DNA from 3 places in the Streptomyces sp. NPDC051452 genome. Region 3 is predicted to be linked to each of the others. Evidence: riboswitches for the same ligand, from Rfam matches in the RefSeq annotation. Region 3 holds a riboswitch; each other region holds the start of a gene.
What was found. A riboswitch is a leader RNA that binds a small molecule or an ion and turns the genes downstream of it on or off. The one in region 3 is predicted to bind cyclic di-AMP.

Region 1 (8,290 bases), on a different contig from region 3:
CCATGAGGAGGGGTATGTCCATGTCCAGGCTGTCAGGCCGTCATGTCCTGCCGGAGTTCACCGAGCGCGCCGGGGCGGGGACACGCCCGCTGGATCCGTACGGGAAGCTCTTCGAGGAGCGGATCGTCTTCCTCGGGACGCCGGTCGACGACGTCGCGGCCGGCGATGTCACGGCCCAGCTCATGTACCTCGAACACACCGCCCCGCACCGGGACATCACGCTGTACGTCAACTCGCCCGGCGGCTCCTTCGACGCGCTCACGGCGATCTACGACACGATGCGGTACATCGACTGCGACGTGGCGACCTACTGCCTCGGCCAGGCCGCCTCGGTCGCCGCGGTCCTGCTCGCGGCCGGCACCCCGGGCAAGCGGTTCGCGCTGCCGGGCGCACGCGTGGTGCTGCGCCAGCCCGCGCTGCCCGAGCCGGTACGCGGCCGGCCCGACGACCTCGCGATCCAGGCGGAGGAGCTGACCCGGACCCGCGCCCTGACCGAGCGGCTGCTCGCCCGGCACACGGGGCGCACGGCGGACCGGGTCCACCTCGACCTGGAGCGGGACCTGATCCTGGACGCGCCCGGAGCGCTGGCCTACGGGCTGGTGGACGGCATCGTGCCCGGCCGCCGTGGCGGGTCCGGCTCCTCCGGCGGGTCCGGCTCCTGCGCCGGGCCGAGGTGAGAGCGGGATGCTGCCGGAGCTGCCGCCGCTGCCCGCGCTGACCCGCGCGGAGGGCGAGCTGATCGACCGTTACCTGGAAGCCGTGGACCTGCTGGGCCGGATCAACCCGGCGCGGGGGCACGGGGACACCTATCGCGGGCTGCGTGCCGCGCAGGCCCTGGTGCGCAAGGCCGCGGAGCTGCGTGACGCGCTCGCACTGATGCACCGGCGAGGCGAGACGGAGCTGCACGGGCACACGTTGGCACGCGCGTTGCGGGTGCTCGACGGCGAGCGCCGTACCGCGCGCGTCGTGCTCCCGCCCGACCGCGTCGGCTGAAGCGGACGCCCGAGCGGCCCGAAGGGCCTCGTACGTCGCCCCGCCGCTCGGGCCGGAGTTGAAACGGCCCGAACGACGTACCGCCGACCGAGGTACATCTGGATGCCCCTTCGCGCTCTCCGAGTTGCGCGCCCAACCGGTCCGACCCCCGGCGCGTGATGCTCCACCGCAGGTCAGGGGCTACGTAGGGGAACTGACGGCCTCTCGAACAAGGCACTGTCCACCCGAACGGGCGAGTGGTGAGTAACGCCACAAAGTCACGGTTCCGTTGGGATTTTCGGACAACTGTGAGCCAAGATCCCTGTCTGACGACAAGCCCCCGCCACCGCGGCGGGGCGATCCGGGCGGACGCCGAGTCCTGCCGCCGCCCGGATGACCGGTCGACAGGAGTGGATCGGCAGGAGTGGAGGACCCGAGCAAGACGGGTCGCCGGAACAGATGTTCGTCCGCGCAGCGCGGGCGGCCGGATGTCTCCGAGCAACCCTTGGGGTGAAGCCGTGGCAACGCGGCCGGGCTACTTCGCCAGCCCGAATCCGACAGGTCATCCTTCACAGGCGGCTGACGAAGGGTTGCGCATGACTGCGCTCAATCGTGTCCCGTCGCTGATGGCCCGGGCCGGCACGGCTTCGGCTCTCACGCTCGCCGCCGTGGGCGGCTCGATCGTGGTTCCGGGTCTCGCCTCCGATGCCTCGGCCGCGACCACCGCGACGAAGGCACTCCGGATCGCGGCCTCGAAGAAGGGCGCCCCGTACCGCTACGGGGCCATCGGACCGCGCAGGTTCGACTGCTCGGGGCTGACGCTCTACTCGTTCAAGAAGGCGGGCAAGAAACTGCCGCGCACCGCCGCCCAGCAGTACAACAAGACGCACCACATCTCCGCCGGCAGCCGTAGGGCCGGCGACCTGGTCTTCTTCCACTCGGGTTCCAGCGTCTACCACGTCGGCATCTACGCCGGCCACGGCAAGATCTGGCACGCCCCGAGGACCGGTGACGTGGTGCGACTGCAGAAGATCTGGACCAGGAGCGTCTGGTACGGCCGCGTCAGCTGATCCGGCGCGGGACGGGGGCGGCTCCAGCAGAGCGGGGCCGCTCCGAGCACCGCCGGCGCCGACCGGTGGCCGCCTGGAGCCCACGGGCGGCCGAGGACGCGCTTCTGAAGCCTGTCGAGCCGCGTAACCCCGCAGGACCGCCGTCGAGTCCGCACGCCCCCGCACCCGTGCCCGTGTCCGGCGCCGGTCGCGGGGGCGGTGCCATGTGCGGGCGCCGGCCGTCCGTCGCCGCCGTCGGGCAGCCCTGACCGCCGAGGCGGGCCGCCGGGCTACGGTTCCTGCCGGCCCCCCGCCGTGACCGGCTCGGCGGGGGTCGTCCAGGGAAGCTCGATGAGGACCGTCTTGCCGCCCTCGCGCGTGGGGCGGACCCGCAGCCTGCCGCCGCACTCCGCCGTGAGACATCGGATGATGACCATGCCGCGCCCGTTGTCCTGCTGGACGGCGGCGGGCAGTCTCTTGGGGAAGCGTGGATGGCTGTCCGTGACACCGATGCGCAGCTGTTCGTCGTGGTGCAGCGCGACGTCGACGGTGAAGGTGGGTGACTGGCCGAAGGTGTGCTGGACGGCGTTGGTGGCGAGTTCGGAGACGATCAGCCGCACCGTGTAGGCCACTTCGGTGTCGGACGGCAGGCCCCACTCCGCGAGGGTTCCCACGACGTAGCTGCGGGCTGCGGCGACCGAGGCGGGATCGCTCGGCAGAGTGACGGATGCTTCCAGATGGTCTGCCATGGCGACGTCGTCCCTTTCCCACGGGACCGCAGTCCGACGAGGAGTGGATGGTTCGAGTACGGTCCCGGACTGGTGCTTCGCCGTCAGACTGCCATCACCGGGCGGGTCACGGGAGCGATCCACCAAGTTATGCATATATCTGTCGCTCGATGCGGTGAACTCTGCGACGCGGGACCATCTCCGAGCGGCCCATCGGGAGTAAGGAGGAGCCCATGCAGAACGGGCCGGCCGTACGCCGTCGCAAACTGGGCGCAGAACTGCGCACGCTGCGCACCCGCGCCGGGTTCACCAGCGGTGAGGCGGCCCATCTGGTCGGCTGGCACCAGTCGAAGGTGAGCCGCATCGAGACCGGCGCCAGCGGGGTGAAACCGGCCGATCTGCGGTTACTGCTCGACGCCTACGGCGTACGCGACCGGCACCTGCGTGAGTTACTGCTGATGCTGGCGGGATCCGAGGACGCCGGGGGCCGCAACCGCTGGTGGCACGCGTATCGCGGGGTACTGCCGCCCACCTACCGGGATTTCATCAGCCTGGAGTCGCAGGCGAGCACGATGCGCACCCTGGAGACCACGGTCGTGCCGGGCCTGCTGCAGACGGCCGAGTACGCCCGGGCCGTGACCAGGGCGGCCGTGAAGGACCTCGCCGAGGAGCGTCTGGACGCGCTGGTGGAGGTGCGGCTGGCCCGGCAGGACGTGCTGCGTTCCAACCCCCCGCTGAAGCTGTCCGCCGTGCTGGACGAGGCGGTGCTGCGGCGCGAGGTCGGCGGCCCCCGGGTGATGGCCCGGCAACGGGAGCGGCTGCTGGAGGCCGCACATCTGCCCCAAGTGCGACTGCAAGTACTGCCGTTGACGGCCGGTGCGCATGTCGGCCTCACCGGGCCTTTCGTTATCTTCTCCTTTCCGAGCACTTCCGATCTGGACGTGGTTGTTCTTGACCAGTTGACGAGTAGCCTCTACCTCGAACGGAAAGAAGACCTGGTGGCGTACACCGAGGCGTTCAACACCCTTCGGAGGCACGCCCTTTCACCCGAGGAATCGTTGGACTACATCGCCGGAATAGGTGACGGCGCGTAAGGAGGCACCATGTCAGCACTGCCTCGGAACGTCCCTGCCAGTACCGACCTGCACGACGTGCGCTGGCTGCGCAGCAGCCGCAGCACGGGAGCCAACAACTGCGTGGAGACGGCCCGTCCGCACACCGGCCCCCCGGCCGGACTGCTCGCCGTGCGCGACTCGAAGAATCCGGCCGGACCCGCGCTGCTCTTCTCCCCCGAGAGCTGGACGGGGTTCGTGGCCGCCCTGCGGTGACCGTTCACCCCGACCCGACCGAACCCACCGAACCCACCGAATCGCCCGAACCATTCGAATCGTCCGAATCGACGGGTCGAGCGGTCTGATCACTCGTCCGTTCCCGCCCCGTTCGTGCGACGCACGGCCGTGTCACGCCGACTCATGGTCGCGTCTCGCCGATCACTCGTACAGCGCGTTCGATCTCCGCCCCGGAGAGGTCCGCCCGGGCGGTCAGCCTCAGCCGTGAGATGCCGTCGGGTACGGAAGGAGGACGGAAGCAGCCCACGACCAGCCCCGCCGTACGGCAGTCGGCCGCCCAGCGCACCGCCTGCTCGGGCGAGGGGGCCCGCACGGAGACCACCGCGGCGTCGGGACGCACCGCTTCCAGGCCCGCGGCGGTCAGCCGTGCGTACAGCTCCGCCGCCACCTCACGGGCCCGCGCCGCCCGCCGCGGTTCGCGCACCAGCAGTCGCAGCGCCGCCAGGGCCGCCCCGGCCGCCGCCGGTGCCAGGCCCGTGTCGAAGATGAAGGTCCGGGCGGCGTTGACCAGATGGTCGATCACCCGGGCCGGGCCCAGCACCACGCCGCCCTGACTGCCCAGCGACTTCGACAGGGTGGCCGTCACGACCAGGTCCTCGGCGCCCGCGAGCCCCGCCGCGTAGGGCGCGCCCCGGCCGCCGTCGCCCACCACGCCCAGTCCGTGGGCGTCGTCCACGACCAGTCCCGCGCCGTGGCGCCGGCACACCTCGGCCAGCGCGGCCAGCGGCGCCTGGTCCCCGTCGACGGAGAACACCGTGTCGGAGACGACGATGGCCGCTCCCTCGTGCGTGGCCAGCGCCTTGGCCACGGCCTCCGGGTCGGCGTGAGCGACGACCTGGGTGCCGCCCCGGGCGAGGCGGCAGCCGTCGATGAGGGAGGCGTGGTTGCCCGCGTCGGAGACGATCAGGGAGCCGTGCGGCCCGAGCGCGGTGACCGCGGCCAGATTGGCGGCGTAACCGGAGGAGAACACCAGGGCGGCCTCGAAGCCGCAGAAGGCCGCCAGCTCGCTCTCCAGCCGGGTGTGCAGCTCCGTGGTGCCGGTGACCAGCCGGGAGCCGGTGGAGCCGCCGCCCCAGGTCCGGGCGGCACCGGCCGCGCCCTCGATGACCTCCCGGTGGTGGGCCAGCCCGAGGTAGTCGTTGCTCGCCAGGTCCAGCAGCGGCGACTCGGCGGGGCGCGGGCGCAGGGTGCGGACCAGTCCGGCGCGCCGGCGCGCCCCGGCCTGCTCGTCGATCCAGCCGAACGCCATGGGTCCTCCGGTGCTTTTGTAGGTAGCGGACAGACCTTAGCGGCAGGGCCCGGCACCCAGGGTGTGGCGATACCCACACGGTGAACCCACTCCGTTGTGCGGTCCCTCCTTGGCCCGGAGCCGTCCCGTAGGACAGGATCGGGCCTCATGGACCTGCTGAACACGCTGGTGGACAAGGGGCTTCGGCGCGAGCTGCCGACCCGCGAGGAAGCGCTCGCCGTGCTGGCCACCTCCGACGACGACCTGCTCGATGTGGTGGCCGCGGCCGGGAAGGTGCGCCGGCACTGGTTCGGGCGACGGGTGAAACTCAACTATCTGGTCAACCTCAAGTCCGGTCTGTGCCCCGAGGACTGCTCCTACTGCTCCCAGCGGCTCGGCTCCAAGGCCGACATCCTGAAGTACACCTGGCTCAAGCCCGACCAGGCCTCCGAGGCGGCCGCCGCGGGGCTGGCGGGCGGTGCCAAGCGCGTCTGTCTGGTGGCCAGCGGACGCGGTCCGACGGACCGGGACGTGGACCGGGTCTCGCAGACCATCAAGACCATCAAGGAGCAGAACGAGGGCGTCGAGGTGTGCGCCTGTCTGGGGCTGCTCTCCGACGGACAGGCCGAACGGCTGCGCGAGGCGGGCGCGGACGCCTACAACCACAACCTGAACACGTCGGAGTCCACGTACGGGGACATCACGACGACCCACACGTACGCCGACCGGGTGGACACGGTGCACAAGGCGCACGCGGCCGGTCTGTCCGCCTGCTCCGGTCTGATCGCGGGCATGGGCGAGAGCGACGCGGACCTGGTGGACGTCGTCTTCTCGCTGCGCGAACTGGACCCGGACTCCGTTCCGGTGAACTTCCTGATCCCGTTCGAGGGCACCCCGCTGGCCAAGGAGTGGCACCTCACCCCGCAGCGCTGTCTGCGCATCCTCGCGATGGCGCGCTTCGTCTGCCCTGACGTGGAGGTCCGTATCGCGGGCGGCCGCGAGGTCCATCTGCGCACGATGCAGCCGCTCGCGCTGCACCTGGCCAACTCCATCTTCCTCGGCGACTACCTGACCAGCGAGGGCCAGGCCGGCAAGGCCGACCTGGAGATGATCGCGGACGCCGGGTTCGAGGTGGAGGGCGCCGACCAGGTGACGCTGCCGCGGCACCGGGCCGCGGGCGCGAGCGTGTGCGGCTCGCACGACAGCGCGGGCTGTGGCTCGCAGGCAGCCGGGGGGTGCGGCTCGCACGAGGAGCCCGGTGCGGGTTGCGGCTCGCACGGGGGCGCCGACGGAGGATGCGGCGCACACGAAAGCGCCGGTGTCGGTGTCGGTGTCGGCGCTACGGACGAGAGCGTGCCGACGGCCCTCGACGCCGCGCCCGCCGCCGCGGCGCCCGCCCCGGCCGGCGAGCCTCGCACGGACCTGGTCGCCGTCCGCCGCAGGGGCGCGGGAACGGACCTCGCGCCCAATGCCTGACCTGTCCCAGCCGCACGTACCCGGTCTGCTGGAGCTGGACCGGCGGCACGTCTGGCATCCCTACGGGCCGATGCCCGGCCGGGTCGAACCGCTCGTCGTGGAGTCGGCGAGCGGTGTCCGGCTGCGCCTCGCGGACGGCTCGGGCGAGCTGGTCGACGGGATGTCGTCGTGGTGGTCGGCCATCCACGGCTACCGCCACCCGGTCCTCGACGAGGCCGCGCGCGAGCAGTTGGGCCGGATGAGCCATGTGATGTTCGGCGGGCTCACTCACGAGCCCGCCGTTCGGCTCGCGAAGCTCCTTGTCGACATGTCGCCCGACGGCCTGGAGCACGTCTTCCTGGCCGACTCGGGGTCGGTGTCGGTCGAGGTCGCCGTCAAGATGTGTCTGCAGTACTGGCGCTCGCTCGGCCGGCCGGGGAAGCGACGGCTGCTGACCTGGCGCGGTGGCTACCACGGCGACACCTGGCAGCCGATGTCGGTGTGCGACCCCGAGGGCGGGATGCACGAGCTGTGGTCCGGCGTGCTCCCGCGCCAGGTGTTCGCGGACGCCCCGCCGACGGAGTACGAGGAGTCGTACGCCGAGCGGTTGCGCGAGCTGATCGCGGAGCACGCGGACGAGCTGGCCGCGGTCATCGTCGAGCCGGTGGTGCAGGGCGCGGGCGGTATGCGGTTCCACTCCCCCGCCTATCTGCGGGTGCTGCGCGAGGCGTGCGACGCGCACGACGTGTTGCTGGTGTTCGACGAGATCGCCACCGGCTTCGGCCGGACCGGCGCCCTGTTCGCGGCGGACCACGCGGCTGTCACACCCGATGTGATGTGCGTGGGCAAGGCGTTGACCGGCGGGTATCTGACGATGGCGGCGACGCTGTGCACCGCCCGGGTGGCCGACGGTATCTCGCGGGGCGAGGTGCCGGTGCTGGCCCACGGCCCGACGTTCATGGGCAACCCCCTGGCGGCCGCCGTGGCGTGCGCCTCCCTCGGTCTGCTGCTGGGCCAGGACTGGCGCTCGGAGGTCGAGCGGATCGAGAGGGGGCTGCGCGAGGGACTGGCGCCGGCCGCGGAGTTGCCCGGGGTGCGGGACGTGCGCGTGCTGGGTGCGATCGGGGTCGTCCAGCTCGACCACGAGGTCGACATGGCCGCCGCCACCCGGGCGGCGGTGCGGGCGGGCGTGTGGTTGCGCCCCTTCCGCGATTTGGTCTACACGATGCCGCCGTACATCACGACGGACGAGGACGTGGCACGGATCGCGCGCGCGGTGTGCGCCGCCGCGCGGGAGGGATGACATGCGGGTACTGGTGATCACGGGCACGGGCACGGAGGTCGGCAAGACCGTCACCACGGCCGCCGTCGCCGCGGCGGCGCTCGCGGCCGGGCGCTCGGTGGCGGTGCTGAAGGCCGCCCAGACGGGTGTACGGCCGGACGAGCGCGGGGACGCCGACGAGGTGGCGCGGCTCGCGGGCGCGGTCACAGCGACCGAACTGGCCCGCT
Region 2 (10,770 bases), on a different contig from region 3:
GGCCTGTACCGGATCAAGGGATACGTTGATTTCGGTCCGCACGACACGTCCAACCGGTATGCCGTGCACGCCGTCGGCCGGTTCCTGCGCTTCTACCCGGAGCCCTGGTCCCCTGGGGAGCCCCGCCTCACCCAACTCGTGCTGATCGGCTCCGGCATCGACGCCGACACCCTCGGCAAGGAACTGGAGGCGTGCAAGACGGACGCCCCGCACGCCGACGAGCACGGCATGTGGGGCGTCCTGCGCTATGTGCGCGGCCCGGGGGAAGCGGGCCCGGGGACGGCGGCTGCCCCGGACGGCCTGACGGACCCGACCGACCTGACGGACCCGACCGACCTGGACGGGCCGACCGACCCGTACTAAGCGGCCGACCCGGACGGGCTCACCGCCCCGAACCGGCTGACCGGCACCCGGACGACCCGGAGAATCCGGTGGCCGCCCCCAGCGAGGCCGTCCCCCAGCGAGACTGCCCCCAGCGAAGGCCCCCGAGACCCCGCCCGCCCGGACGACCAGTCCAGGCAGCCGGCACCTCCCCCCTCGACCGCCTAGAACACCGGCCCAGCGACCACCGCCACCGTCTTCGGCAGGGACGTGCCCGAGCCGTCTCGGCGGGGGTCCGGCTCCGGGAGGTCGACCGGGGTGCCGTTCTTCTGTGCCGCGCGCGCGGGGACCGGGCCCGCCCAGCCCAGGGAGAGACAGTCCTCGCCCTTCAGGAACCGCTGGCAGCGCACGCCACCGGTGGCCCGGCCCTTGCGCGGATACTGGTCGAACGGGGTCAGCTTGGCCGTCGTCTGCACCGAGTCGTCCAGGGTGCCGCGTGAGCCCGCCACCGTGAACACCGCGGCGTCGGCGGCCGGGTCCACCGCGGTGAAGGAGATGACCTTCGCGCCCTCGGTGACCTTGATGCCGGCCATGCCGCCCGCCGGACGGCCCTGCGGACGGACGATCGAGGCCTGGAAACGCAACAGCTGAGCGTCGTCGGTGATGAACACCAGGTCCTCCTCGCCGGTGCGCAGCTCCACCGCGCCGACGATCCGGTCACCTTCCTTGAGGCCGATGACCTCCAACTCGCCCTTGTTGGACGGGTAGTCGGGCACCACGCGTTTGACGATGCCCTGCTCCGTGCCCAGCGCCAGGCCCGGGGAGGACTCGTCCAGAGTGGTCAGGCAGACCACCGTCTCGTCGTCCACCAGGGAGACGAACTCCGCCAGCGGCGCCCCTCCGGCGAGGTTCGCGGCCGCCGCCTCGGGCAGCTGCGGAAGGTCGACCACGTTGATCCGCAGCAGCCGGCCCGCCGAGGTGACCGCCCCGATCTCGCCGCGCGCCGTCGCGGGCACCGCCGAGACGATCACATCGTGCTTGACCCGCTTCGCGCCGGCCGCCTCCGGGAAGGGCTCGGCGGTCGCCGTGCGGGCCAGCAGACCCGTCGAGGACAGCAGCACCCGGCACGGGTCGTCGGCGACCTGCAGCGGCACGGTGGCCACCGGGGCGCCACCGGACTCCAGCAGGACCGTGCGCCGGTCGGTGCCGAACTTCTTGGCCACCGCGGCCAGTTCCGCCGAGACCAGCTTGCGCAGCTCCGCGTCCGAGTCCAGGATCCGGGTCAGTTCCTCGATCTCGGTGGTGAGCCTGTCCTGCTCCGCCTCCAGCTCGATGCGGTCGAACCTGGTGAGCCGGCGCAGCGGCGTGTCGAGGATGTACTGCGTCTGCACCTCGCTCAGCGAGAAGCGCTCCATCAGGCGCTCCTTGGCCTGCGCGGAGTTCTCGCTGGACCGGATCAGCCGGATGACCTCGTCGATGTCGACCAGGGCGGTCAGCAGGCCCTCGACCAGGTGCAGCCGGTCGCGGCGCTTGCCGCGCCGGTACTCGCTGCGACGCCGCACGACGTCGAAGCGGTGGTCGAGGTAGACCTCCAGCAGCTCCTTCAGCCCCAGGGTGAGCGGCTGACCGTCCACCAGGGCGACGTTGTTGACACCGAAGGACTCCTCCATCGGGGTCAGCTTGTACAGCTGCTCGAGGATCGCCTCGGGCACGAAGCCGTTCTTGATCTCGATGACCAGGCGCAGGCCGTGCTGGCGGTCGGTGAGGTCCTTGACGTCGGCGATGCCCTGGACCTTCTTGGCGTTGACCAGGTCCTTGATCTTCGCGATCACCTTCTCCGGACCGACCGTGAACGGCAGTTCGGTGACGACGAGGCCCTTGCGCCGGGCGGTGACCGTCTCGATCGCGACCGTGGCCCGGATCTTGAAGGTGCCGCGGCCCGTCGCGTACGCGTCGCGGATGCCGTCCAGGCCGACGATCCGGCCGCCGGTGGGCAGGTCCGGGCCGGGGACGTGCTTCATCAGCGCGTCCAGGTCGGCGTTCGGGTACTTGATCAGGTGGCGGGCGGCGGCGATGACCTCGCGCAGGTTGTGCGGCGCCATGTTCGTCGCCATGCCGACCGCGATGCCCGAGGCGCCGTTCACCAGCAGGTTCGGGAAGGCGGCGGGCAACGCCACCGGCTCCCGCTCCTGGCCGTCGTAGTTGGGTGCGAAGTCGACCGTGTCCTCGTCGATCGACTCGGTCATCAGGCTCGTCGCCTCGGCCTGCCGGCACTCGGTGTACCGCATGGCGGCCGGCGGGTCGTCGTTGCCCAGCGAACCGAAGTTGCCGTGGCCGTCGACCAGCGGCAGGCGCATGGAGAACGGCTGCGCCATGCGTACCAGGGCGTCGTAGATGGACGCGTCGCCGTGCGGGTGCAGCTTGCCCATGACCTCGCCGACGACACGCGCGCACTTCACGTACCCGCGGTCGGGGCGCAGGCCCATCTCGTTCATCTGGTAGACGATGCGGCGGTGCACCGGCTTGAGGCCGTCGCGGGCGTCCGGCAGGGCGCGCGAGTAGATGACCGAGTACGCGTACTCGAGGTAGGAGCCACGCATCTCGTCGACGACGTCGATATCGAGGATCCTCTCCTCGAACGGGTCGTCGGGCGGCGGGGTCTTCGTGCTGCGGCGGGCCATCGCTGCCGGCTCCTCCTGGTCTGGTCGCTCACCGAGGGGGCGCGCACCCCTCGGCTCGCTCTTGCTGAAGCGATTGACGGATCTGTCGCGGACCATTGTGGACCGCCCCACTGACAAGCCGGGCCGCGCCCCGGTCTCCGCGGGCCCGCCCGGCGCCCGGAGGACGTCCCCGGACGGGTCGGACGCAGGCTACGCGATCCGCTGTGGGCGTACGTCCCGCGGGAACTTCGCCGAGGCCCCGCACGCTTTGCATACAGTGGCAGGAACGGCAGGAAAAGCGCGGTTTCGACGACCGCCTCCGCTCGCGAAGGGACGTACATGCCCATGGGTCACACGACCACAGCCGAGGCAGGCTCCGGGGGCCTGAAAGCGACCGAGCACCGGCTGGCCAACGGTCTGCGCGTGGTGCTCTCCGAGGACCACCTGACCCCGGTGGCGGCGGTCTGCCTCTGGTACGACGTCGGCTCCCGCCACGAGGTCGAGGGGCGTACGGGTCTGGCTCACCTCTTCGAGCACCTGATGTTCCAGGGGTCCGGCCAGGTCAAGGGCAACGGTCACTTCGAGCTGGTGCAGGGGGCGGGCGGCTCGCTCAACGGCACCACCAGCTTCGAGCGGACCAACTACTTCGAGACCATGCCGGCCCACCAGCTCGAACTGGCCCTCTGGCTGGAGGCCGACCGCATGGGCTCGCTGCTGGCCGCCCTGGACGAGGAGTCCATGGAGAACCAGCGGGACGTCGTCAAGAACGAGCGCCGCCAGCGCTACGACAACGTGCCCTACGGCACCGCCTTCGAGAAGCTGACCGCCCTCTCCTACCCGGAGGGCCACCCCTACCACCACACGCCGATCGGCTCGATGGCGGACCTGGACGCGGCCACCCTGGAGGACGCGCGCCAGTTCTTCCGCACCTACTACGCGCCGAACAACGCGGTGCTCTCCGTGGTCGGCGACATCGACCCCGAGCAGACCCTGGCCTGGGTGGAGAAGTACTTCGGCTCGATCGCCTCCCACGACGGCAAGCCCGAGCCGCGCGACGGCTCCCTGCCCGAGGTCATCGGCGAGCAGCTGCGCGAGGTCGTCGTGGAGGAGGTCCCGGCGCGCGCCCTGATGGCCGCCTACCGGCTGCCGCAGGACGGCACGCGCGAGGCGGACGCGGCCGACCTCGCCCTGACCGTCCTCGGCGGCGGCGAGTCCTCCCGCCTGTACAACCGGCTGGTGCGGCGCGACCGTACCGCCGTCGCGGCCGGTTTCGGTCTGCTGCGGCTGGCCGGCGCGCCCTCGATGGGCTGGCTGGACGTGAAGACCTCCGGTGACGTCGAGGTACCGGTCATCGAGGCCGCCATCGACGAGGAGCTGGCCCGGTTCGCCGAGGAGGGCCCGACGCCCGAGGAGATGGAGCGAGCCCAGGCGCAGTTGGAGCGCGAGTGGCTCGACCGGCTCGGCACGGTCGCCGGCCGAGCCGACGAACTGTGCCGCTACGCCGTCCTGTTCGGCGACCCGCAGCTCGCCCTCACCGCCGTGAAGCGGGTTCTGGACGTCACCCCCGAGGAGGTGCGGGAGGTCGCCGCGGCCCGTCTGCGGCCCGACAACCGCGCGGTCCTCGTCTACGAGCCGAAGTCCCCGGAGGCCGTCGAGGACGCCGAGGTGCCGCAGGACCCCGAGCGCGAGGCGACCGTGGAGGCCGGCAACGAGAGGACGGCCGCGCGGGCCGGCACCGAGGGTGCCACCGCACAGGCCGGTAACGAGAACGAGGAGACGGCCAAGTGACCGAGCTCGCCACCATGGACTTCCACCCCCGGCCGCAGCCGGGCGACGCCAGGCCGTGGGGCTTCCCCGCCCCCGAGCGCGCCACCCTCGACAACGGTCTGACGGTGCTGCGCTGCCACCGCCCCGGCCAGCAGGTCGTCGCCGTCGAGGTGCTGCTCGACGCACCCCTGGAGGCCGAGCCGACCGGCCTGGACGGCGTCGCCACGATCATGGCGCGGGCCTTCTCCGAGGGCACCGACAAGCACTCGGCCGAGGAGTTCGCCGCCGAACTGGAGCGCGCGGGCGCCACGCTGGACGCGCACGCCGACCACCCCGGTGTCCGCATCAGCCTGGAGGTCCCGGCCTCCCGTCTGGCCAAGGGCCTCGGTCTGCTCGCCGACGCCCTGCGCGCCCCGGCCTTTTCCGAGAGCGAGGTCGAGCGGCTGGTCCGCAACCGGCTGGACGAGATCCCGCACGAGCTGGCCAGCCCCGCCCGCCGGGCCGCCAAGGAGCTCTCCAGGGAGCTGTTCCCGGCCACCTCGCGCATGTCCCGCCCGCGCCAGGGCACCGAGGAGACGGTCGAGAAGATCGACGCCGGCTCCGTACGCGCGTTCTACGACCGCCATGTGCGCCCCGCCACGGCCACCGCGGTCGTCGTCGGCGACCTGACCGGTATCGACCTGGACGCGCTGCTGGGCGAGACCCTGGGCGCCTGGACCGGCACGCCGGGCGAGCCCCGGCCGGTGCCGCCGGTGACCGCCGACGACACCGGGCGCGTGGTCATCGTCGACCGGCCCGGCGCGGTCCAGACGCAGCTGCTCATCGGCCGCGTCGGCCCGGACCGGCACGACCGCGTCTGGCCGGCCCAGGTGCTCGGCACCTACTGCCTGGGCGGCACGCTCACCTCCCGCCTGGACCGCGTCCTGCGCGAGGAGAAGGGCTACACCTACGGTGTGCGCTCCTTCGGGCAGGTCCTCAGGTCCGCCCCGGATGGCACCGGCGCCTCGATGCTCGCCATCAGCGGCTCGGTGGACACCCCCAACACCGGCCCGGCGCTGGACGACCTGTGGAAGGTGCTGCGCACCCTCGCGGCGCAGGGTCTGACCGACGCCGAGCGTGACGTGGCCGTGCAGAACCTGGTCGGGGTGGCGCCGCTGAAGTACGAGACCGCGGCGGCCGTCGCGAGCACCCTGGCCGACCAGGTCGAGCAGCACCTGCCCGACGACTTCCAGGCGACGCTGTACCGGCAGCTGGCCGCGACGGGCACGGTGGAGGCCACCGCTGCCGTCGTCAACGCCTTCCCGGTGGACCGGCTGGTGACCGTCCTCGTCGGGGACGCCGCGCAGATCAAGGCGCCGGTCGAGGCGCTGGGCATCGGCGAAGTCACCGTCGTCGCCGCGGAGTAGCGCCACGCGCGCGTGGGGCCCTGACGACCTACGGGCCGTCAGGGCCCCACGTTGTCCCACTCACCCTCCCAGATGCCCGATTTGGGGCGGAGGTTGCCTGTCTGGCCTGTGGGATGCGCTACAAATACCCGGATCCGTTTGAGGATCGGAAGCGCGCCTACGTACCTTCATCCGGACTGTTCGTCAGGCAGTGCGCCGCGCCCGCGGCACCGGACAGTCATCGCCGAGTCCCCGTACGGCGCGAGCCAGGGGAGCCGGGGACCCATCGTCCCTGGGGTGAATCGGGCGCCCGCGCGTGAGCGAGGGGGCCCGTAGGAGACCTTCCTGCTCCGAACCCGTCAGCTAACCCGGTAGGCGAGAGGGAAGGAAAGGACCAGCCACTTCATGGCGTTCATGTGCGCCACCGGGAAGCACCGCAAGCCCGGCCGGGTCAAGCGCACCACCGCTCAGGCGGCCGGTATCGCGGCCCTCACCACCACCGGTGTCATCGGCACCCTCGCCGCGTCCCCGGCACTCGCCGCCGAGAACCCCGTGGAGCAGACCGGCCTGACGCCCGTGCTCACCGTGAGCGACGGCGTGGCCGAGCAGATCGACGCACAGGCGACGGCCCAGCAGCAGGCCGCCGAACAGCAGGCGGCCGAGCAGGCCGCGGCGAAGGCGGCCGCCGAGAAGGCGAAGCTGGAGCGCCAGGCCAAGGAACGCGCGGCCCGCGAGGCGGAGCGCAAGCGGCTGAACGCCTTCGTCGCCCCGATCGCGCACTCCTACGTCTCCACGGGCTACAAGGCGAGCAGCTCCCTGTGGTCCTCCGGCTCGCACACCGGCATCGACTTCCACGCGGCCAGCGGCACGACCGTCCACGCGGTCGGTTCCGGCACCGTGGTCTCCACCGGCTGGGGTGGCGCGTACGGCAACGAGATCGTGATCCGGATGGCCGACGGCATGTACACCCAGTACGGCCACCTGTCGTCCATCGGTGTCACCGTCGGCCAGAAGGTCATGCCGGGCCAGCAGATCGGCCTGTCCGGCGCGACCGGCAACACCACCGGCCCGCACCTCCACTTCGAGGCCCGGACGGGCCCCGACTACGGCTCCGACGTCGACCCCGTCGCCTACCTCCGCAATCACGGAGTGAACGTCTGACGCCCACGCCTACGCCCACGCGCGCGTGGGCCCGAGCACCGCACCCGAAAGCCCCGGTCCACCGAACCGGGGCTTTCGCCGTTTTCGGAAGATCGCCGCCAGGGCTGCCCTGAAGGCCGCCACCCGGTCCGCCGCCATGGTCGCGGCCGTCAGTCATGGCCACCGTCTCCACCGCCCCGCGTCCAAAAAATAAGCATGGATCAGGAACTGCCATCGGAAATTCCGGTCTCTTGGAATAGAGTCACGAGAACATACGTCCATCGTCGGCGTTTCACGGGGATTAAGACGGAGGTCGGTCATGCGTATTCCGGCGCACTCGGTGTGCACGGCGATCCGGGACGACATCGTCGCCGGCGTCCACGAACGCGGCAGCCGCCTCACCGAGGAAGTACTGGCCCGCCGCTACGGCGTCTCGCGCGTCCCCGTCCGCGAGGCGCTGCGCACCCTGGAGGCGGAGGGCTTCGTGGTGACCCGCCGGCACGCGGGCGCCTGCGTGGCCGAGCCCACCGAGCACGAGGCCGCCGACCTGCTGGAGATGCGCGCGCTGCTGGAGCCGCTGGGGGCCGCCCGAGCCGCGCAGCGGCGCACGGAGGCCCACCTCAAGGTGTTGCGCGGCCTGGTCCGACTCGGCCAGGAGCGGGCCCGCGGAGGCAGTGGCGAGGATCTGCGTTCACTGGGCGGCTGGTTCCACGAGACGCTCGCCCAGGCCTCCGGCAGCCCGCCACTGGCCTCGACGCTCACCCAGCTGCGCCACAAGATCGCCTGGATGTACGCGGTGGACGCGCCGCCGAGCCCGCGGGAGTCCTGGGCGGAGCACGGCGCGATCGTCGACGCGGTGGCGCGCGGCGACGGTGAGCGCGCGCGGGCGGTCACGGCGCTGCACGCCGAGCGCGTCACCGCCGTGCACCGTCTTCGCTTTTCCGGCACCGCGGAGCGTGTGAGGACTTCGCAACATGCCGTAAACATGTCGGGTCCTCGGAATTAACGCGAGTGCTGTATACAAAAGGAGGGGGGAATCGGGGGCGGAAATGAATTGCCGCCGCCATTGCCGCTGCCGCCACCACTTCCGCCGTCGCTGCCATCGCTGTCGCCGCGCCCGAAATTCGAGCGGGCCGGAATTCGGCGCGTGGGCGACCGTGAATCGAGCGGAGTACGCGCCCGTACGGCGAAGCCGCGCCGCCCCGGAAGGGGCGACGCGGCTCCATCGTGCGCGCGGGTGGCTCAGACGGTCTCGGGCAGCTCTTCCAGGCCCTCGGCGACCAGCTTGGCCAGCCGGTCCAGCGCGGCGTCCGCGCCGTCGGCGTCGGAGGCGAGGACGATCTCCTCGCCACCCTGGGCGCCCAGGCCCAGGACGGCCAGCATGGAGGCCGCGTTGACCGGGTCGCCCCCGGCCTTGGCGATCGTGACCGGGACGCCTGCGGCCGTGGCGGCTCGGACGAAGATGGAGGCGGGACGGGCGTGGAGGCCCTCGGCCCAGCCGACGTTGACGCGGCGCTCAGCCATGTGTTGCTGCCCTTCGGTGTTCAGGGTTGTCTAGACCAGTTTCCCATAGTGTGAAGCATGCCCGGAGCGGGTCGTCGCCCCTCCCGGCAAGGTGCCGGACCGCGGCCTCGGTCCGGCATCCGTCCTTCATACACTGCCTCGCGCTGCTGTCGTACGCGAGCCGTACTCTGGGGCCCATGCAGACCTCGGCGGACCGGCAGGACCGGCAGGACGGGCACGAGTACCCCGCCCACTGGGAGGCGGACGTGGTGCTGCGCGACGGCGGCACCGCGCGTATCCGGCCCATCACCGTCGACGACGCGGACCGCCTGGTCAGCTTCTACGAGCAGGTGTCGGACGAGTCGAAGTACTACCGCTTCTTCGCGCCCTACCCCCGGCTCTCCGCCAAGGACGTCCGCCGCTTCACCCATCACGACTTCGTGGACCGGGTGGGGCTCGCGGCCACCATCGGCGGCGAGTTCATCGCCACCGTACGCTACGACCGCATCGGCGCCGACGGCATGCCCGCCTCCGCGCCGGCCGACGAGGCCGAGGTCGCCTTCCTGGTGCAGGACGCCCACCAAGGCCGCGGGGTCGCCTCGGCGCTGCTGGAGCACATCGCGGCCGTCGCCCGCGAGCGCGGCATCCGTCGCTTCGCCGCCGAGGTGCTCCCCGCCAACAGCAAGATGATCAAGGTGTTCACGGACGCGGGCTACACCCAGAAGCGCAGCTTCGAGGACGGTGTCGTACGCCTGGGGTTCGACCTCGAACCCACCGACCGCTCCCTCGCCGTGCAGCGCGCGCGGGAGCAGCGCGCCGAGGCCCGTTCCGTACGGCGGCTGCTGGTGCCCGGCTCCGTGGCGGTCGTCGGCGTCGGCCGCGCCCCCGGCGGGGTGGGCCGCAGCATCCTCGGCAACATCCGGGACGCCGGCTACCCCGGCCGTCTGCACGCCGTGAACACCTCCTTCCCCGAGGACCTCCGTGACGTCGACGGGGTCCCGGCGTACCGCTCGGTGCGGGACATCGGGGGACAGGTGGACCTCGCCGTGGTCGCCGTACCCGCCGAGCACGTGCCCGCGGTGGTCGCCGAGTGCGCCGAACACGGCGTGCAGGGGCTCGTCGTCCTCTCCGCCGGATACGCCGAGAGCGGCCCCGAAGGGCGCGAACGCCAGCGGGCCCTCGTCCGGCAGGCGCGCGCGTACGGCATGCGGATCATCGGACCCAACGCCTTCGGGATCATCAACACCGCCCCTGACGTCCGGCTCAACGCCTCCCTGGCACCGGAGCTGCCCCGTCCCGGCCGCATCGGGCTGTTCGCCCAGTCCGGCGCCATCGGCATCGCCCTGCTCTCCCGGCTGCACCGGCGCGGGGGAGGGGTCACCGGTGTGACCGGCGTGTCCACCTTCGTCTCCGCCGGCAACCGCGCCGACGTCTCCGGCAACGACGTCCTGCAGTACTGGTACGACGACCCCGAGACCGACGTCGTCCTCATGTACCTGGAGTCCATCGGCAACCCCCGCAAGTTCACCCGGCTCGCCCGGCGGACCGCGGCGGCCAAGCCGCTGGTCGTGGTGCAGGGGACGGGAGCCGCGCCGCAGGGACACGCGGTACGCGCCACCCGGCTGCCGCACGCGACCGTCTCCGCCCTGCTCCGGCAGGCCGGGGTGATCCGCGTCGACACGATCACCGAGCTGGTCGACGCGGGTCTGCTGCTCGCCCGGCAGCCCCTGCCCGCCGGGCCGCGCGTGGCGATCCTCGGTAATTCCGAGTCCCTCGGCGTGCTGACCTACGACCGCTGCCTCGCCGAAGGACTGCGTCCCGCGCGCCCGCTGGACCTGACGACCGGGGCGACGGCCGAGGACTTCCACCGGGCGCTGTCCGCCGCCCTGGCGGACGACCGGTGCGACTGTGTCGTCGTCACCGCCATCCCCGCCATCGGCGAGGGCTCCCCGGGGGACGCGGAGCTGGCCGAGGCGCTGCGCTCGGCGGCGTCC
Region 3 (10,770 bases):
CACCTGCTCGGCAAGACTCCTGAGCCGCGACGCGGCGTCGGCCATGGCGCACACCTCCAAGACGACGATCCCGGATGTCCGTTCACCACGTAAACACCGCGCGGCGCTCAGCGCAGTCCCGCAAAGGAGTTACAACTGGGCAAAAAAGGCTGTACAGGGCACGCACTTTGCGCGCGCTCCGGCCGGCGGACAACGCCGAAGGACCTCCCGCACCACGGATGGCGGGAGGTCCTTCGAAGGGTTCGGCGACCGCGGGCCGGGGGTCACCGGCCGTGCGGCCGACCGGTGGTCCGGCCGGGCGTCAGGAGGCCTTGGCCTTCTCCTCGGTCTTCGCCGGGGCGGCGACCGGGGCGGGCTTGGCGGCCTCGTAGAACTCCTCGCGCGGGTTCTCCATGGCGCCCAGGGAGACGACCTCGCGCTTGAGGAACATGCCGAGGGTCCAGTCGGCGAAGACGCGGATCTTGCGGTTCCAGGTCGGCATCGCCATACCGTGGTAGCCACGGTGCATGTACCAGGCGAGGCGGCCCTTGAGCTTGATCTTCATCTTGCCCATGACGATCATCGCCACGCCCTTGTGCAGGCCGAGACCGGCCACCGCACCCTTGTTGGCGTGCTCGTACTCCTTCTGCGGGAAGCCCCGCATGCCGGAGATCACGTTGTCGCCGAGGGTGCGCGCCTGGCGCAGCGCGTGCTGGGCGTTCGGCGGGCACCAGGCGTTCTCGTTGCCCGCCTTGCGGCCGACGAGGTCCGGAACCTGCGCGTTGTCACCGGCGGCCCAGATGTAGTCCGTGCCCTTGACCTGGAGCGTGGGCTCGCAGTCGACGTGGCCGCGCGGGCCGAGGGGCAGGCCGAAGCGGGCGAGGGCCGGGTTCGGCTTGACGCCGGCGGTCCACACGATCGTGTTGGAGTCGACCTCGAGGCCGTTCTTCAGCACCACGTGGCCGTCGACGCAGGAGTCCATGGAGGTGGAGAGGTAGATCTCCACACCACGGCTCTCCAGGTGCTCCTTGCCGTACTGGCCGAGCTTGGGGCCGACCTCGGGCAGGATCTTGTCCGCGGCGTCGACGAGGACGAAGCGCATGTCCTCGCGGGAGACGTTCTTGTAGTACTTGGCCGCGTCCCGGGCCATGTCCTCGACCTCGCCGATGGTCTCCGCGCCCGCGAAGCCACCGCCGATGAAGACGAAGGTGAGCGCCCTGCGGCGGATCTCCTCGTCGGTCGTGGAGTCGGCCTTGTCCAGCTGCTCGAGGACGTGGTTGCGCAGGCCGATGGACTCCTCGATGCCCTTCATGCCGATGCCCTGCTCGGCGAGGCCGGGGATCGGGAAGGTGCGGGAGACCGCGCCCATCGCGATGACCAGGTAGTCGAAAGGCAGCTCGTACGCCTCGCCCACCAGGGGGGCGATCGTGGCGACCTTGCGGTCCTGGTCGATGGTGGTGACCCGGCCGGTGAGGACCTCCGCCTTCGGCAGCACGCGTCGCAACGGGACGACGACATGGCGAGGGGAGATGTTGCCGGCGGCGGCTTCGGGGAGGAAGGGCTGGTAGGTCATGTACGACCGGGGGTCGACGACCGTGACGGTCGCCTCGCCGTAGCGCATCTTCTTGAGAATGCGCCGAGCTGCGTACAGGCCTACGTACCCACCGCCTACTACGAGGATCCTGGGACGCTCCGTGGTGCTCATGCCATCGAGTATCCACCCGCCTCAGGGGGGCTGCTCGTGCGCCCCTTCACAAGGTCCGACAGGGCCTGTGTTATCCTCCGCGACCCACGTGACGCAGGTCATGTCGCGCGAGGGGAACCCGGGGGCGGTTCGACCCGTTGTCAAGGCCGCGTGAGCTGCTCTTCCGGGCCGTTCGGCCCCTTGCGGACACCCCCGGCGCGGGGCTCGCGACACACCTCGGAAACATGCGCGCAACGCCCTCGCGAAGACGATTCGAAGGCCGTCAGGACCCCGGACGGGTCAATCAGGGCCCTCTGACCCCCCACTCGGACCGAATCTCTTGTGAAGAACTTCACGAACTTTCCCGACGGCACGTCACCCGGGCCCCCGGACGCCCCGCTCACACGTTATCCAACCTGCTCACCGGAGGCTACTCACGGGTAGTAAAACAACGGCCCTCCGGCGCCGATGGCCTGGGGCGACCGGCACCGGAGGGCACGTTCTCTTGCGCCTTCGTCCGTGCTTACGCCACCGACCACGCGATGCCGTCGAGGATGTCGTGTTCGCTCACCACGACCTCTCGGGCCCCGGTCCGCTCCATGATCGAGAGCAGCACGAGGGCCCCCGCGCCGATCACGTCGACCCGGCCCGGGTGCATGGCGCCGATCGCCGCGCGCTCGGCGTGGGTGGAGCGCAGCAGCCAGTCGGTGATCTCCCGGACGCGCTCGTAGGGGACGCGGGAGTGGTGGATGCGCGCCGAGTCGTACTCGGGCAGCTCCTGGGCGATCGCGGACACGGTGGTGACCGAGCCGGCGAGGCCGACCAGCGTGTGCGCCTCCCGCAGCGGTACCGTCCGCTCGGCGAGGTCCAGGGCGGCCTCGATGTCGGCCCGCATCGCGGCGACCTGCCGCTCGGTGGGCGGATCGCTCACCTCGCCGTCGTGCACCAGATGCCGTTCGGTCATCCGCACACAGCCGACGTCCACGGACCGGGCGGCCCGGACGTGGTCGTCGCCGACGACGAACTCGGTGGAGCCGCCGCCGATGTCCACCACCAGATAGGGCTTGGCCAGGTCTTGGCGACCCGTCAACTCCTTGGTGGCACCCGTGAAGGAGAACTCGGCCTCCTGGTCACCGGTGATCACCTCCGGCTCGACGCCGAGGATGTCGATCACACCCCGCACGAACTCGTCCCGGTTCTCGGCGTCCCGGGAGGCGGAGGTGGCGACGAAGCGAAGCCGCTCGGCACCGTGCTCCTTGACGACCTCGGCGTATTCGCGGCAGGCGGCGAAGGTCCGCTCCAGCGCCTCGGGGGCGAGCCGGCCGGTGCGGTCCACCCCCTGGCCGAGCCGCACGATCGTCATCCGCCGGTCCAGGTCGACGAGTTCGCCCGTCGCCGGGTCGGCGTCCGCGACCAGCAGGCGGATGGAGTTCGTACCGCAGTCGACGGCGGCGACACGGGTCACCGGGCGTCCTCCTCGTCGGGGCCGTCCGCGCTCACGCAGGGGCCCTTGCTCCACCACTGCGGCAGCATCGCGATCGCCTCGTCGCCGAGCGGGTTCACCCCGGGGCCCGCGGCCAGCGAGTGGGCCACCAGGACGTGCAGGCACTTCACCCGGTCCGGCATGCCGCCCGCGCTCGGGAAGCCCTCCAGGACCTCGATCTCGTCCCGGCGCCGGATGTAGTCCTCGTGCGCGGCCCGGTAGGCGGCGGCCAGCTCCGGGTCGGTGCCCAGCCGTTCCGTCATCTCCTTCATGACGCCGTTCGCCTCCAGCGTGCCGATCGCCGAGGCGGCGCGCGGGCACGTGAGGTAGTACGTCGTCGGGAAGGGCGTGCCGTCGGGCAGCCGGGGCGCGGTCTCCACGACGTCCGGCTGTCCGCACGGACAGCGGTGCGCGATGGCCCTCAGGCCCCGGGGCGGGCGGCCCAGCTGCTGCTTGAAGGCCTCGACGTCCGCTTCGGTGGGCTCGGTGCGCGGAGTGGGCGGCGGGGGCGTATGCATGACTGCTCTTCGAAGGCTTTCTGTCGGTTCACTGGTCGGAGGCGTCGGACTTGTCGACCCCGTCCCAGACGTTCGCGTACCAGGGCCGGTGGGCGGCCCCGAGGTCGGCGCGGGACTGCCGGGCCGCGCCCGGGTCGACGACCACGTACCCGGTCTCGCCGGGCATCACATAGTGCAGCCTGCGCCGGATCTGCTGCTCGGCGTAGGCGTCGTCCTGCCAGCGCGCCTTGAGGTCGCGCAGCTGCTCGACCCGCCGTCGGGCCTGCTCCTGCTGCCGCTGGAGGTCGGCGATCTGCGCACGCTGGGAGACGTACTGCCGCATCGGATAGGCGAGCGCGACGACCAGCGAGCACAGCACCAGCGCGAGCAGCGCCGCGCGGCCGGTGAGCCGGGAGCGGCGGGCCTGCCGCTTGGTCTGGGAGCGGTAGACCCGGGCCGCCGTCTGCTCGCCGAGCAGCCGCAGCCTGGTCGCGGTGGAGAACCGGTCACGGTCCTTCACGGCCATCTTCCCGCCTCCCGTTCACACACGCGCGTACGTCCCCGGACACGGTACGGGACCGGGTACGGGGACGTACGTACGACTGGCTAGGACTAGCCCGGGCAATCAGCCCTTGAAGCGCGGGAAGGCCGAGCGGCCCGCGTACACCGCGGCGTCGTCGAGGATCTCCTCGATGCGCAGGAGCTGGTTGTACTTGGCGACTCGGTCCGAGCGGGCCGGGGCGCCGGTCTTGATCTGGCCGCAGTTCACCGCGACGGCGAGGTCGGCGATGGTGACGTCCTCGGTCTCGCCGGAGCGGTGGGACATCATGCACTTGAAGCCGTTGCGCTGGGCCAGCTCGACGGCGTCCAGGGTCTCGGTCAGCGAACCGATCTGGTTGACCTTGACGAGCAGGGCGTTGGCGGAGCCCTCCTCGATGCCGCGGGCCAGGCGCTCGGGGTTGGTGACGAAGAGGTCGTCGCCGACGATCTGGACCTTGTCGCCCAGCTTGTCGGTGATGACCTTCCAGCCGGCCCAGTCGTCCTCGTACAGCGGGTCCTCGATGGAGACGAGCGGGTACGCGGAGACGAGCTCCTCGTAGTACTCGGTCATCTCGGCGGCCGAGCGGGACTTGCCCTCGAACTCGTACTTGCCGTCCTTGTAGAACTCGGACGCGGCGACGTCGAGCGCGAGCGCGATCTGCTCGCCGGGCACGTAACCGGCCTGCTTGATGGCCTCGAGGATGAGGTCGAGGGCGGCGCGGTTGGACTCCAGGTTCGGGGCGAAGCCGCCCTCGTCGCCGAGGCCGGTGGACAGGCCCTTGGTCTTCAGCACCTTCTTGAGGGTGTGGTAGACCTCGGCACCCCAGCGCAGCGCCTCGGAGAAGGACTCCGCGCCGATCGGGGCGATCATGAACTCCTGGATGTCCACGTTGGAGTCGGCGTGCGAGCCGCCGTTCAGGATGTTCATCATCGGAACGGGCAGCAGGTGCGCGTTCGGGCCGCCCAGGTAGCGGAAGAGCGGCAGGTCCGACGCCTCGGAGGCGGCGTGCGCGACGGCCAGGGAGACGCCCAGGATGGCGTTGGCGCCGAGGGAGCCCTTGTTGTCGGTGGCGTCCAGGTCGAACATGGCCTGGTCGATCAGGCGCTGCTCGGTGGCGTCGTAGCCGACCAGCTCCGGGCCGATCTGCTCGATGACGGCGAGGACGGCCTTCTCGACACCCTTGCCCTGGTAGCGGTTGGGGTCGCCGTCACGGAGCTCGATGGCCTCGAACGCGCCGGTGGAGGCGCCGGACGGGACGGCGGCACGACCCGTGCTGCCGTCGTCGAGGCCGACCTCGACCTCGACCGTGGGATTGCCTCGGGAGTCCAGGATTTCCCGGGCTACGACGACGTCGATGGACGGCACGAGCATCTCCTTCTTGGGATGTGACGCTGGAAGTGCGGGGCGGTGTGCCTTACGGCTGTGCCTTGCGACTAGAGCCTAACCGTCCCGGGGGCGTCGGCCAGCGACCGACCGTCCCGTGGACAGGGGAACCGTACCCATTGTTTCCGCACGGAACAAAGGGGGGTGCGGGTGAGGTCTGGCCGAAGACAACGGAAACGCACGGGGAGACGGGCCGGAAAGCGCAGGGAGACGAAAAGACCCCGCCCCGGCGCGTACGGGGGAACACGCGCCGGGGCGGGGAGCCCGCGGGGACGGGCGGTCGGCCCTCACCAGGCCGTCAATAGGGGGCAGGCCAGGTGAGGGCGCTGTGGTTCCTGCGGGAGCGGACCGTCACTTCAGGTGCAGCTGCTGGCCCGGGTAGATGAGGTCGGCGTGCTCGACGATGTCCTTGTTCAGCTCGAACAGCTTCGCCCAGCCACCCTTGACGCCGTGCTTCTCGGCGATCGTGCTGAGGGTGTCGCCCTGGACGACCTTGTACTCGCCGTCGCCCTTCTTGACCTTCTCGCCGGTCGGGGTGGTGACGGTCTTCTTCGCGGCGGGGCGCTCGACGGAACGGGTGGCGGCCTGGCCGTCGGTGGAGCGGGTGATGGTGCTCTTCGACGTGGTGCTCTTCGAAGCGGTGGTGTCGTTCGACGACGAGGAGCCGCCGCTCGACGAGGTGGTCGTCGAGCCGGAGCCGTTGTTCGGGGTGCCCGACAGGCCGGTGCCGCAGACCGGCCAGGCGCCCTTGCCCTGCGCGGCGAGGACCTTCTCGGCGACGGCGATCTGCTGCGCCTGGCTCGCCTTGTCGGCGGTGGCGGCGTACTGCGTACCGCCGTAGGCGGCCCAGGTGGAGGCGGAGAACTGCAGACCGCCGTAGTAGCCGTTGCCGGTGTTGATGGACCAGTTGCCACCGGACTCGCACTGGGCGACCGTGTCCCACTCGGAGGTGGTGGCCGCGGAGGCGTTGCCGGCCGCCATCAGCGGGGCGGCGACGGCGGCGCCGGTGACACCGGCCAGCGCGACGGCGCGGATGGCCTTGGACGGACGACGGTGCTTGCCCTTGGTGGAAAACAGCATGAATCGATCCCCTCACCGACGCCTGCGAGGTGAGCTGTCGGGTTCGGGCCGGTTGAGTTGCCCGGCCGCACTCCCGCTTGCGCGGAGTGCGGCTCCACCCCTAGCCGGTCCCAGCTCAACTGCTGGTGCCGGCGCCTACCTTGGGTCCCCCGCTCCTGCCTTCGGCGCTTGACGCGACGACTGTTCCCGGGCAACCGCTGGCAGGATTCGGCGTTGCGACTGCCGGGGCTCGTGGTGACGAGCGATCTCGACCGTAGACAGGCGATCGACGGAATTTCAAAGACGATCAGGGCTTCTGAGACTCATCCCACACTTTCACCAAACCGGACATCACTCATGAATCCGGGCGTCAACTCCCGCTACTTTTCGCCCGTTTCGGCAGCGACTTCCAGGGTCTGACCGGCACTGATGTGGTTCGGGTCGCCACCGAGGGCCTTCTTGTTGTCGGCGTAGAGCGCACGCCATCCGCCGTCGACCTCAAGGGAGTCGGCGATGGAGGCGAGGGAGTCGCCTTCGCGGACCGTGTAGGTGCCCGGCTCGCGGGAGGCGTGACGGCCGGAAGCGATCCCGCCCTGACTCTTTGTCACGTTTTCGTCCGCGCTCGCACCACGGTGACGTCCACCACTACTGAGGGCACCGGTGTCGACGAGGCTCCAGGAACCGGCGCTCTGCCGGTAATTGTCCGAGTTGTCGATGCCCGGTTCGGCCGTCGGCGAGCTGTCGCCCCCACGCGTGCCACCCGAGTCGGGCGAAGCGGACTTGTCGGACCCGAGGGTGCCCGCACCCTTCGACCCGGCACCCGCGCCGGAGTCCGTGGCGCCGCCCTTGCCGTGGCTCGGCGCGCCCGGCGTGGCGCCCGGACCGCCGGCGGAGCCGGAACCCTCGTGGGAGCCGGTGTCGGAGCCCTTCCCGGACCCGTCCTTGGAGCCGGAACCGGACTCGGAGTGCGACGAATCCGGCGCATCGGACGAGTCGGAGCCGCCGGAGGGAGTGGAGGGGGCGGCCGATCCGGTGGTGTCCCCCGAACCGCCGGTGTCACCGGAGCCGCCCACCCCCGGGTCGACGTCCACGGGGGCCGAGTTCGAGGTGAGACCGGACAGCAGGGCGCAGGTGGCCCAGGGGGTGGTGCCCTGGTCGGCGAGGATCTTCTCGGCGACGGCGATCTGCTGCGAGCGGCTGGCCTGGTCGGCACTGTCGGCGTACTGGTCGCCGCCGTACTTGTCCCAGTCGTCCTGCGAGATCGACAGGCCGCCGTAGTACCCGTTGCCGGTGTTGGCGCTCCAGGAGCCTCCGCTCTCACACTCGGCCACCTTGTCCCAGGTGGTGCCGTCGGCGGCGTGGGCGCTCGCGGCACCCAGCAGCGGAATGGCGATGGCGGAGCCGGTCACCCCGGCCGCGACGAGCAGTGCCGGGGCCTGACGGGGGCGACGGTGTCGGCCGTTCCCGGAGAGCATGCGGAAGCCTTTCGTGCGACAGCGGGGCCGGCGCGGCGGATGATGCCCTCGCCGCGCTGATGGGTGAACGTATAGGCAGACGATCACTTGTCACAAGTTCATGCCGCGCAGATCACGTGAAGATCACATTGTTGAAGACCCGTCATATTTGCCGTCGTCGGGCTCGTCGCGAGCCGGAGTGAACTCCACGGGCAGGGTGCGCAGGCCCCGCATGATGAGCCCGCCACGCCAGCGCAACTCGGCCGGGTCCGCCCCGAGCCGCAGGTCGGGCAGGCGGGTGAGCAGGGTCGCGAGGGCGGTCCGGCCCTCCAGCCGGGCGAGCGGGGCGCCGAGGCAGTAGTGGATGCCGTGGCCGTAGCCGAGGTGCTGGTTGTCCGTGCGGGCGAGGTCCAGCACGTCCGGGCCGGCGAACCGCCGCGGGTCCCGGTCGGCGGCGGCGAGCACGACGAGCACCGGGTCGCCGGGAGCGATGTCCTGCCCGCCGATGCTGAGCGCCTCGGTGGCGAACCGCCAGGTGGCCAACTCCACCGGCCCGTCGTAGCGGAGCAGTTCCTCCACGCCGGTGGCCAGCAGCTCGCTCTCCCCGCGCGCCAGGGACTCCTGGAGGAGCCGACGCTGCCCGGGGTGGGTGAGCAGGGCGTAGGTGCCGTTGCCGATGAGGTTGACGGTCGTCTCGAAGCCGGCGAACAGCAGGATGAAGGCCATGGCGGCGGCCTCGTTCTCGGTGAGGTGCTCGCCGTGGTCGGAGGCGCGGATGAGGGCGGAGAGGAGGTCCTCGCCGGGCGTCGGCGTGGCGGGCAGCGTCTCGCGCTTCCTGTGGATCAGCTCGGCCAGATAGCCGCGCATCTTCTTCACCGACCGGGCGACCCCGCCGCGGGGCCCGCCGCCGTGCCGGATCATCATGCCCGCCCAGTCCCGGAAGTCGTCCTGGTCCTCGCCCGGGACGCCGAGCAGGTCGCAGATGGCGTAGATGGGCAGCGGGAAGGCGAACTCGTGGATCAGGTCGGCGGAGCCCCGCCGGGCGAAGTCGTCGATGAGCCGGTCGGTCAGCTCCTGCACCCGGGGCGCGAACTCGGCGACCCGGCGCGGGGTGAACGCCTTGCTGACGAGTCTGCGCAGCCGGGTGTGGTCCGGCGGGTCGATGTTGAGCAGATGCGTCATCAGCTCGGCCTTGCGCTCGCCGGGGATACCGGTCTTCCCCTTGGCGTGCGCGGGCTCGTCGTGATGCGCCGGGTTCTTGCTCAGCCGCTGGTCGGCCAGCGCCTGCCTGGCGTCGTCGTACCGGGTGACCAGCCAGGCCTCCACCCCGCTGGGCAGCCGGGTCCAGCGCACGGGCGCGTGCTCGCGCAACCAGGCGTAGGCGGGGTAGGGGTCGGCGGCGAACTCCCAGGTGAAGAGGTCGGGCGCGGGGGCCGGTGGGGTCGCGGGGCGGGGCTGGTCACTCACCCCTCGACGGTATCCGGCCGTGCCCGCCCGGCCTGCTCGGGTGCCGTGCCCTCCGACGCCCGTATCGCATCCCGGTACGCCCGGGCCGCCGCTCTCAGCGCCGCCTCCGGGTCGACGCCGGCCGCCTCGGCGCGGACGGCGAGCGCGAGCAGTTCATAGCCGACGCCCTCCCCCCGCGGGAGGGGCACGTCCAGACCCGCGGTGCGGGCACGGGAGGCGAGTTTGGCGGCGAGGGCGAGACCCGGCTGGCCCAGGGGGACGCCCTCGGTGACCGAGGTACGCCGCTTCTCCTCCGCCTTGGTGCGCAGCCAGTGCTCCTTGACGTCCTCGGGGGTCTCGGCGCGCTCGTCGCCGAACACGTGCGGATGGCGGTGGATGAGCTTGGCGACGATGCCGCCGGCCACGTCGTCCACGGAGAACGGCGCGTCCGGGTCCTCCTCGGCGATACGGGAGTGGAAGACGACCTGGAGGAGGACGTCGCCCAGTTCCTCGCGCAGTTCCTCGCGGTCGCCGGCCTCGATCGCCTCGACCAGTTCGTACGCCTCCTCGATGGCGTACTTGGCGAGGCCCTGGTGGGTCTGGCGGGAGGACCACGGGCATTCGACGCGGATGCGGTCCATGACCTGGACCAGGTCCAGGAGGCGGGCGCCGGGCAGGTCGTAGGAGGCGGGCAGCAGCTCCAGCTCCGGCATCGCGACCCGTCCGGAGCCGGCCAGCCGGGCCAGGCCGTCGGTGAGCGCGGTCTCGCCCTCACCGGTCGCCACGACCACCACCGTCCGCCCGCCCGCACACGCGTCGACCAGCTCCCGCGCGGTGGGAGAGCTCTCCTGGAGGGCTATCCCCGCCTCGCGCAGATACGGCAGCTGCGGATGCGCGCCGTCCGCGCACACCACCGTGTCGGCCGCGCGCAGGGCCTGCCAGGCGGGCCAGGACAGCAGGCCGGGGGCGACGCGGTGGCTGGTGGTGAGCAGGACGACGCGGCCCTGACCGGGACCCTGGGCGGGATCGGGGCCGGGACCGGAGCCGGGGGCTTCGGGGCTGGATACGTTCACGCTCCGAACGTAACCCACGGCGCCGCCGGGCGGATTCCGTTGTCCACAGGGCTGGGAGGATGGTGTGATCGTATGACCGTCCGGCAGCACGGTCCCCGGCCCTGGCGGCAGCCCTTAAGCCGTCAGCGGCTGCTCGGGAGCCGACGTGACCTCTCGGACCCACGGTGTCCT

Region 1: linked by a shared signal. The riboswitch ahead of ACIBA9_RS33015 (C40 family peptidase) and the one ahead of ACIBA9_RS05640 (transglycosylase family protein) in region 3 are both predicted to bind cyclic di-AMP.
Region 2: linked by a shared signal. The riboswitch ahead of ACIBA9_RS27105 (M23 family metallopeptidase) and the one ahead of ACIBA9_RS05640 (transglycosylase family protein) in region 3 are both predicted to bind cyclic di-AMP.

Annotation. Positions count from the first base shown of each region.
Region 1 covers NZ_JBITEB010000019.1:148,423-156,712, reverse strand. Annotated here, with positions in the region: gene ACIBA9_RS33025 (ATP-dependent Clp protease proteolytic subunit) at 21-677, shown strand; gene ACIBA9_RS33020 (hypothetical protein) at 685-993, shown strand; cyclic di-AMP (ydaO/yuaA leader) riboswitch at 1,333-1,565, shown strand; gene ACIBA9_RS33015 (C40 family peptidase) at 1,569-2,042, shown strand; gene ACIBA9_RS33010 (ATP-binding protein) at 2,312-2,770, opposite strand; gene ACIBA9_RS33005 (helix-turn-helix domain-containing protein) at 2,983-3,843, shown strand; gene ACIBA9_RS33000 (DUF397 domain-containing protein) at 3,853-4,077, shown strand; gene ACIBA9_RS32995 (8-amino-7-oxononanoate synthase) at 4,220-5,347, opposite strand; gene bioB (biotin synthase BioB) at 5,495-6,802, shown strand; gene ACIBA9_RS32985 (adenosylmethionine--8-amino-7-oxononanoate transaminase) at 6,795-8,084, shown strand; gene bioD (dethiobiotin synthase) at 8,086-8,290, shown strand, end outside.
Region 2 covers NZ_JBITEB010000013.1:109,089-119,858, forward strand. Annotated here, with positions in the region: gene ACIBA9_RS27085 (CobW family GTP-binding protein) at 1-363, shown strand, start outside; gene ACIBA9_RS27090 (DNA topoisomerase IV subunit A) at 546-3,002, opposite strand; gene ACIBA9_RS27095 (M16 family metallopeptidase) at 3,321-4,769, shown strand; gene ACIBA9_RS27100 (M16 family metallopeptidase) at 4,766-6,154, shown strand; cyclic di-AMP (ydaO/yuaA leader) riboswitch at 6,366-6,526, shown strand; gene ACIBA9_RS27105 (M23 family metallopeptidase) at 6,539-7,294, shown strand; gene ACIBA9_RS27110 (GntR family transcriptional regulator) at 7,593-8,279, shown strand; gene ACIBA9_RS27115 (HPr family phosphocarrier protein) at 8,516-8,797, opposite strand; gene ACIBA9_RS27120 (GNAT family N-acetyltransferase) at 8,974-10,770, shown strand, end outside.
Region 3 covers NZ_JBITEB010000002.1:71,259-82,028, forward strand. Annotated here, with positions in the region: gene ACIBA9_RS05610 (class I SAM-dependent methyltransferase) at 1-45, opposite strand, end outside; gene ACIBA9_RS05615 (NAD(P)/FAD-dependent oxidoreductase) at 302-1,684, opposite strand; gene ACIBA9_RS05620 (exopolyphosphatase) at 2,187-3,128, opposite strand; gene ACIBA9_RS05625 (DUF501 domain-containing protein) at 3,125-3,664, opposite strand; gene ACIBA9_RS05630 (septum formation initiator family protein) at 3,693-4,169, opposite strand; gene eno (phosphopyruvate hydratase) at 4,269-5,555, opposite strand; gene ACIBA9_RS05640 (transglycosylase family protein) at 5,919-6,647, opposite strand; cyclic di-AMP (ydaO/yuaA leader) riboswitch at 6,652-6,824, opposite strand; gene ACIBA9_RS05645 (transglycosylase family protein) at 7,007-8,101, opposite strand; gene ACIBA9_RS05650 (cytochrome P450) at 8,225-9,547, opposite strand; gene ACIBA9_RS05655 (nucleoside triphosphate pyrophosphohydrolase) at 9,544-10,599, opposite strand; gene ACIBA9_RS05660 (SurA N-terminal domain-containing protein) at 10,714-10,770, opposite strand, start outside.